One region of the Streptococcus parasanguinis ATCC 15912 genome, then DNA from elsewhere that is predicted to be linked to it. Evidence: predicted binding sites of a transcription regulator. Region 1 holds the regulator's gene; the other holds the start of a gene.
The links. Region 1 encodes HrcA, which represses chaperone genes, less so after heat shock. Its sites were predicted from a motif close to TTAGCACTCNNNNNNNNNGAGTGCTAA; they were not measured.
Positions count from the first base shown of each region.

Region 2: a site for HrcA is predicted at 2,060-2,086, ahead of groES (co-chaperone GroES). Genes of this name have one in related genera too.

Region 1 covers NC_015678.1:1,996,674-2,001,104, reverse strand. The annotation lists gene dnaK (molecular chaperone DnaK) at 1-558, opposite strand, end outside; gene grpE (nucleotide exchange factor GrpE) at 930-1,454, opposite strand; gene hrcA (heat-inducible transcriptional repressor HrcA) at 1,479-2,513, opposite strand; gene HMPREF0833_RS09385 (M15 family metallopeptidase) at 2,681-3,454, opposite strand; gene HMPREF0833_RS09380 (histidine phosphatase family protein) at 3,447-4,145, opposite strand; gene HMPREF0833_RS09375 (histidine phosphatase family protein) at 4,261-4,431, opposite strand, start outside.
Region 2 covers NC_015678.1:1,803,521-1,807,951, forward strand. The annotation lists gene HMPREF0833_RS08425 (PTS mannose/fructose/sorbose/N-acetylgalactosamine transporter subunit IIC) at 1-746, shown strand, start outside; gene HMPREF0833_RS08430 (PTS system mannose/fructose/sorbose family transporter subunit IID) at 730-1,584, shown strand; gene HMPREF0833_RS08435 (hypothetical protein) at 1,686-1,979, shown strand; gene groES (co-chaperone GroES) at 2,109-2,390, shown strand; gene groL (chaperonin GroEL) at 2,412-4,037, shown strand.

The DNA of each region.
Region 1 (4,431 bases):
AAAGACACCATCACCCAATTCAAGGATAGATACGTCGAATGTACCACCACCAAGGTCGAATACCAAGATTTTTTCTTCTTTATCAGTCTTATCCAAACCGTAAGCAAGAGCTGCTGCAGTTGGTTCGTTGACAATACGTTCTACTTCAAGACCAGCGATTTTACCAGCGTCTTTAGTTGCTTGACGTTGTGCATCGTTGAAGTAAGCTGGAACTGTGATAACAGCTTTGGTTACTTTTTCACCAAGGTAATCTTCAGCATAACCTTTCAAGTATTGAAGAATCATAGCTGAGATTTCTTGTGGTGTGTACTCTTTACCGTTTGCAGAAACTTTTTCAGAAGTCCCCATCTTAGATTTGATAGAGATGATGGTATCTGGGTTTGTGACTGCTTGACGTTTTGCAGCATCACCAACGATGATTTCACCGTTTTTGAATGACACAACAGATGGAGTTGTGCGGTTACCTTCTGGGTTTGCGATAATTTTTGATTCAGTTCCTTCAAGAACTGCTACTGCTGAGTTTGTTGTACCTAAGTCAATACCGATAATTTTAGACATATGTTTTTCTCCTTAAGTTTTTTCTTCTTTTTTCTTCTTTTTTCTTCTTTTTTCTTTTTGATACTCTTCTTAAGTGGCGACGCCGTCAGAGCTTGACTTCGTCAATCTCTTTGACTAAACTTTGAGCCTAAGGTCTCAAAGTTTGCGAACATATCGCCACGGCGAAGAGTATCGCCTTTGGTTCACTTCGCTCACTATTGGCAAAGCCGATCCAATGTTAATCTTTCTTTCATAGTTTAGTGTCGTTTCGGACAAGGTAGCCTAGTTGAACACGCCCTAAGCTCTGGGTAAAAAAGATAGATTTCCTTATGTTCATCGAACACTTCGTCAATCTCCTATTTTTACTGTGAGCTTTTTACGGGCTTTGTATCCTAGTTATATACTACTACCATGGCTGGGCGAAGGATGCGGTCATGGAGTTTGTAGCCTTTTTGGAAGACTTGTGCGATAGTGTCTGCTGGATGTTCGTCATCAGCTGGGACTGTTTGGATGGCCATATGGTAGTTATGGTCAAAGGCTCCGTCCGCTGGAATTTCTTCAATTCCTTCTTCTTTCAGAGCATGTACCAAACTTTCTTGGACCATTTCCAAGCCCTTCTTCACATCATCTGTCAATCCTTCTACGGCAAGGGCACGTTCGAGGTTGTCTAGTGATGGTAAGATCGCTTTTGCCAAATCTTGGCTACGGTATTTTTGTAATTGTTGACGTTCTTCATTGGCACGGCGCTGAATGTTTTGCATTTCTGCATGAGCACGAAGGTACTTGTTTTCAAATTCCTCGGCACGCGCTTGTGCTTCTTCTAACTCAGAAGGTTGGTTGGACTCCTCTACAACTTCTTCAGTTGTTTGGGCAACTTCCTCTTCTTTCACGTCTTCTTTTTTGATATCTTCTGTCAAGGCATACACCCCTTTCATTTGGTCTTAATTTACTTCATAATGGTTGCTGTTGAGGTAACGGTAGTAATCCGTCAACTTCATGACCAGTACTCGGCCGATGACATTGACCAGGCTAATCACACGCCTGTAATCCATCTCTACAGGACCGATCACATGCATGAGGGCCATCCCACGATAAGGAACCAGGAACTTGTGACTAATGACCGTCACATTTTTCAAGGCCTTCTCTTGGGATTCTGCAACCAGGATCTGGGTCATTTGGTCTTCTGGCATTCCCCCTCGTAACTCCAAGGCTACATGTTGGGGATTATCTAAGAACTGATAGGTCTGAAGATCGGCGTAGGTTAATGATGAAACCTTTCCTTCTACAAAGACCAGTTCTTGAAACAGTTGCGAGAAGACGTAATCAAAGAGATCCAGCACATTGTCTGTCGTCTTGAAATAGCGCTGTACAATCTGTGGAATCTCTGTCCGCAGGCGGTAGTGGATATCCAAGACTGTATTTCCAATGAAGCGTTCTTGAACCAGCTGGTGGAAGATTTCCAAATCACTGGTTAAGAAATTCTTTGGAATGGCAAACTGGACGGTGACGGGCTTTGATTCATCCAAGGTTAGAACCGCTAAGGCATCGTGATTGGATAATGGAACAATCTCAAAACCAGTCAAGCGCTGTCTTGTCGGCTCAACATCCTGAATCACTGCGGTGTAGCCCGTCATCTGGGCTAGTAACTTGGCCGTAGCATCCAAGATATCGTCTAACTTAAAGGCTTCGAAATCGAAGGCTTTCACCACCTGGTAAACATCTTGCTCATCAATCAACTCTAGATCAAGCGAGTTCTGAACAAAATATTGAAAACCAGCTCGGCTAGGCATGCGGCCACTCGAAGTGTGGGCCTTTTCTAGTAAGCCTTGTTTTTCGAGGGCAGCCATGTCGTTTCGAATAGTCGCACTACTGGATTGAATCACATCTTGTAGGGCTTTTGAACCGACTGGTTCGTGGGTCTTGGTAAAGATATCGACAACAAGATTAAGAATCTCATTTTGACGTTCTGTAACCATGACCTCACCTCTCTTTCATTTTTAGCACTCTAAACGTTCAAGTGCTAAACCATGATTCTATTATACACCCATCCAAAAGAAAGTCAAGAGAAAAATCCAAAAAATTAGCACTCTTTTTTCAAGAGTGCTAAAAATCATTCTTAAGACCTAGAGAAGTGAATCCCCTCCTATTTTCCAGCCTTTTTCAATAGTTGAATATATTCTTCCAATACTAGCTGATGGTTGGCCATATACTGGGCATTTTCTACGCCAACATAACGGAAATGCCAATTCTCAAAATTCACACCCGTGATGTTGCTCTTCCCATCTGGGTAGCGAAGCACAAAGCCATATTGCGGTGCGATGGCAGCCAGCTGCATGCCCAACTCATCACTTTGACCAGCTTCAACACTCATATCAATCGCAAGCCCCGTCTGGTGCTCACTAGCACCAGGGACCTGCACCTGAGTCTGTACCTGCTTTTCAGCTTCTTCGTGCGAAAGACCGCTAGCCTCTAGTTGCGCAACACGCTCATTATAGAGCTCGGTTTGTTCGGCCACACTTCGATAGCCTGATATCAAGGTTTCTTCTGGGGCAATTTTTCGAGCTGCTTCTAAAAATTGACGAGTCGGTTCTACAATCCGACTATCCACTTTGATAGCATCCACATCTGTCAATTGTGGTTTCAGCTCAGGCTTCACATTGTCACGATTGACCAAGATCAACTGCCAGTCTTTTGTCGAAACGGCTGGTAAATCTGATTTTTCTTTCTTTTTCTTAGAAGAAGAGGGAGTCGTTACAGCTGTTTTTTTAGCCTTCCAAAACTGAAGCCCTGAAAACAAGCTTGGCTTCGCTAAGTAAGCGCCAATTCCTGATCCAAGGACCACAAGAAGAAAAAAACTCAATAGGTAAGGCCACCATTTTTTCCGTTTTTTACGTGCCCGTTTGTATTTTTTACTCATAGTTTCCCTCTAGAAGTTTTGCTCCAACCTTACGATAGGACATATCCCCAATCTTTTCAATACTGAAAGCACCATCTTCATAAGCCAAAACCGTCACGCTTCCGTTGTCCAAGACCAATTCTTCGACCGCTTTTGGATCGATGAGATAAATCAAGGTCGTAATGGTCATGCCGTGGCTGACCACAATAGCATTGCCACCGCCAGCTGCTTCTACCTCTTTTGCGATGGCTTCAAATCCTTCTTTGATCCGACTACTCAAGGTTCCCCAGGATTCAGCCCAACCAGTGGTATCCACTTCAACGATCCCTTCTGCTAACTCCATCAAACTCAACTGATGGAAATCATCGACCTTAAAGACACGGGGTAAAACCCCCATGAAGAGATCGCCATCATAAGCACCGTCAAAACTACCAAAACACCATTCACGGATCCGTTTGTCATAACGATAAGGGATTTTTCCTGTCAGACCGAGCTCTCGAAGAATAATTCCCATGGTTTGAATGGTGCGTCCAGAATCACTCGAAACAGCCTCTTCAAAAGAAAGACCTGCTTCCTTGAGACCGAGACCTAATTCTCGAATTCCTCGCTCTCCTGCTTCTGTCAGTGGAGTGTCTGACCATCCTTGCGCCCGTCCGATGGTATTAAACATGGTTTTTCCATGCCGAGCAATATATAATCTGGTTTTTGTCATTGTATTACCTCCGTAGCATCCCTTTCATTATATCATTTTTTGCAAAAAGAAAGTAGGAAAGCTCTTACAAAAAGAAGCCAGAACAGTAAGCCCAGCAACTTTATACTATTTGTAATTACTTTTCCAAAATCTTCTCTCCGACTTCACGATAGCTGATGTCTCCGATAGTTTTGACCTCAAACTGACCATTCTCATATTCTAATAGAGTTATGCTACCATTTTGAACACCTGGATTCAGTTTGGTTGCTGGATGCAACAGACAAACCAAAGCTCCAATAGTCATACT
Region 2 (4,431 bases), 190 kb from region 1:
TCGGTCGTCCCTTGATCGGTGGGTTGATTTCAGGTTTAATTCTTGGAGATGTGACAACTGGTATTATGGTCGGGGTTGCCCTTCAAGTCGTTTATATCGCCTTGGTAACACCTGGTGGTACCGTATCTGCCGATGTTCGTGCCATCTCTTATATCGGTGTTCCTCTTGCTATCTTGTTTGTGCATGCCAATAACATCACAGATGAAGCAGGAATCGCCGCAGCTGCAGCTCCAATCGGTGCAGCTGTTGGGACAATCGGTACAGTTCTTTTCTACGGTACCGCTACTATGAACTTGGTATGGCAACACATTGGTTGGAAAGCCGTTGAAGAAGGAAACTTCAAAAAACTCTACGCAGTTGACTGGGTTTACCCTTGGATCTCTCACTTCCTCTTCTCTTTCCTTCCAACAATGATTATCACCAAATACGGTGAAAATATGGTTGATTTGATGAAACAATACCTTCCTATGGATGGTTACTGGATGAAAGCCCTCTTTACAGTCGGTGCTCTTCTCCCATGTGTCGGTATTGCCATCTTGTTGAAACAAATTGTTACAGAAGCAACTGACTTCATTCCATTCTTTGTTGGATTTACCTTGGCGAAATCTCTCGGATTGAACTTGGTATCCAGTGCCGTTGTTTCATTAATCTTTGCAGTAATCTACTATGAACTTGAAGTGATCAAATCGATGAAAGCTGCTCCTGCTGGAGCGGTGGATCTAGACGATGATGAGGAGGATATTTAAAATGGCTGATAGAAAGAAAATTTCAAAGAAAACATTAGCAAAAGCATTCCATCATTGGTATTATGGTCATTTGACTTGTTTCTCTCAAGAACATATGCAAACCTTCGGGTACTTGACTTCTATGCTTCCAATCGTAGAAGAAATGTATGACACAAAAGAAGAACAAAAGGATGCTATGCAAACCTATACGGCCTTCTTCAACACTGAACCACAACTTGGATCTCTTGTTGTAGGGATCACAGCTGGTTTGGAAGAAGCGCGTGCAAACGGAGATGCAGTAGATGGCGAAACCATCAACGGTATGCGTGCCGGTTTGATGGGACCAATCGCTGGTATTGGTGACTCATTGGTCGTTGGTACCTTGATTCCAGTTCTCTTGGGGATTGCCCTTGGACTTTCTAAAGGTGGTAACATCGCTGGTGCTCTCTTCTACATCGTCGTATGGAACCTTTTAGTCTACTTTGGTATGCGCTTTGCCTTCTTCAAAGGTTACCAATTAGGGGATAAAGCCGTTGAATTCCTTGTAGGACCAAAAGGACAAGCTCTTCGTAAAGCGATCAGCGTTGTCGGTGGTATGGTTATCGGTGCCGTAGCAGCTACTTGGGTATCTGTTACAACAGCCCTTCAATTTAAGAATTCTGAAGGAAAAGTCTTCTTGAACATTCAAGAAAAGATCGATGGTGTTTATCCAGGTCTCTTGACAGCAGCCTTCATCACTCTTTGCTGGTGGTTGATGTCTAAGAAAAAAATTTCACCAAACAAAGTTATGTTACTTCTCGTTGTAGTTGCTTTGATCGGTGTTGCCCTTGGTATCTTCGACCCACATCTTAAATACTAAGGAAAATAAAAAACGGATTTGCTAGTAGGAGTTTTTGAGAATGAAGTGAATTGACCTCCTTTACTTGCACTTCATTCTCAATTTTTATCAGGAGGAATCCCATGGTTACAAAACAAGAACTTGTCAATGGATATGAAACTGAAATCAAGTACCAACGTCACATGCTTGAAAACCTTGGTCGTTGGTTCAGCTTACTCTTTATCATTGCCAGTATTGGTGTGGTATTGATCTATCTCTTTCACAAAAGTTTCCTCCCACTCTTGATCCTCGGGATTTTACTAGCCTTGGTTGGAATTTTAGGCATGATTGTTTTTGGATACGGCATCTACCGCGGGCGGATTAATCTTCAAAAAGTGATCGATGATTTCAATCAAAAATTGACAATTTTAAATTGATATTTTAGAAACATCTCATTTATTTTTGAGGTGTTTTTTTCTTGACTATTTCTGACCAAGTGATACAATAGAAACATAAGTTAGCACTTACGTATAGAGAGTGCTAAAAACACGTATGGAGGAATGAACATGTTAAAACCATTAGGAGACCGTGTGGTCTTAAAAGTAGAAGAAAAAGAACAGACTGTTGGAGGTTTTGTCCTCGCAGGTGCGAGCAAGGCCGATACAAAAACAGCTGAAGTAGTGGCCGTTGGTGAAGGTGTGCGTACCCTAAGTGGTGAACTCATCGCCCCAGCTGTAAAAGCAGGAGATCAAGTTTTGGTTGAAAGCCACGCAGGAATTGAAGTTAAAGATGGGGAAGAAACCTACACTATCGTTGGAACATCAAACATTCTTGCAATTGTAGAGTAAGAGAGGAAAGAGGTAAGAGAAATGGCAAAAGATATTAAATTTTCATCTGATGCACGTTCTGCAATGGTCCGTGGTGTCGATGTCTTAGCAGATACAGTGAAAGTTACGTTGGGCCCTAAAGGACGCAATGTGGTTCTTGAAAAATCATTTGGTTCACCCTTGATCACAAATGATGGGGTGACCATCGCAAAAGAAATCGAATTGGAAGACCATTTTGAAAATATGGGTGCCAAATTGGTGTCAGAAGTGGCTTCTAAGACCAATGATATCGCAGGTGACGGTACAACGACCGCAACGGTTTTGACTCAAGCCATCGTCCGTGAAGGGATCAAAAACGTCACTGCAGGTGCTAACCCAATTGGCATCCGCCGTGGGATTGAGACCGCTGTTGCAACAGCAGTAGAAGCTTTGAAAAACAATGCGATCCCAGTATCGAGCAAGGAAGCGATTGCTCAAGTAGCTGCTGTGTCTTCTCGTTCTGAAAAAGTTGGTGAGTACATCTCTGAAGCCATGGAAAAAGTTGGTAAAGATGGAGTCATCACGATTGAAGAGTCTCGTGGAATGGAGACAGAACTGGAAGTCGTTGAAGGTATGCAATTTGACCGTGGTTACCTCTCACAATACATGGTCACTGATAATGAAAAAATGGTGGCAGACCTTGAAAATCCATACATTTTGATCACTGACAAGAAGATTTCAAATATCCAAGAAATCTTGCCATTGTTGGAAAGCATTCTTCAAAGCAACCGTCCACTCTTGATCATCGCAGATGATGTCGATGGCGAAGCTCTTCCAACACTTGTCTTGAACAAGATCCGCGGTACCTTTAATGTCGTAGCTGTCAAGGCACCAGGATTTGGAGATCGCCGCAAAGCCATGCTAGAAGATATTGCCATCTTGACAGGTGGTACAGTCATTACAGACGATCTTGGTTTGGAATTGAAAGATGCAACCATTGAAGCACTTGGTCAAGCAGCTAAAGTTTCAGTCGATAAAGACAGCACGGTCATTGTCGAAGGTTCTGGTAACCCAGAAGCGATCGCTAACCGTGTCGCTGTTATCAAGTCACAAATCGAAACCACAACCTCTGAATTTGACCGTGAAAAATTACAAGAACGTTTGGCCAAATTGTCTGGTGGTGTTGCCGTGATCAAGGTCGGTGCTGCAACAGAAACAGAATTGAAAGAAATGAAACTCCGTATCGAAGATGCCCTTAATGCGACTCGCGCAGCCGTTGAAGAAGGGATCGTTGCCGGAGGTGGTACAGCTCTTGTCAATGTCATCTCTGCAGTCGCAACCCTTGAATTGGAAGGGGATGAAGCGACCGGACGCAATATCGTTCTTCGTGCTTTGGAAGAGCCAGTGCGCCAAATTGCCCACAATGCCGGTTACGAAGGATCTATTGTGATTGATCGCTTGAAAAATGCCGAAGTCGGAACAGGTTTCAATGCTGCAACAGGTGAATGGGTGAATATGATTGATGCAGGAATCATCGACCCAGTTAAAGTGAGCCGTTCAGCCCTTCAAAACGCCGCTTCTGTAGCGAGTCTGATCTTGACGACTGAAGCAGTCGTAGCTAACAAACCAGAACCAGTAGCCCCAGCAGGACCAGGAATGGATCCAAGCATGATGGGTGGGATGATGTAAGACACTTCGGCAAGCACCATGGTGCCTTGCCGAAGTGTCTTACTAAGAAAATAAAGAAGGCGTTATCGTCCTTCTTTATTTTCCGTCGTAACCGCTACAAATGATTGAGGCTTTGCCTCTAATCATTTGACGCCAGCCGCTATGTTGCGGCCTACCTAATCATCTTACTAGCTCAAAGGGAGTGGAAGATTCTTTCTAATCTTCGCGACCAATCATAGGGTGAGCTGACTGACGCAGTAGTTGATTGCTCAAAGCACTGCTTTGATGTGGCGGATAGGACTTGCGAAGCAAGTTCCCTAAATCTCCCTTCGCTTCTTAAGCTCGGAAGAGCTCTAATCAGCCTTGCGGGGGCGAGACAACGAACGAGTTTTTATAAAAACTCATTCTGTCTCGC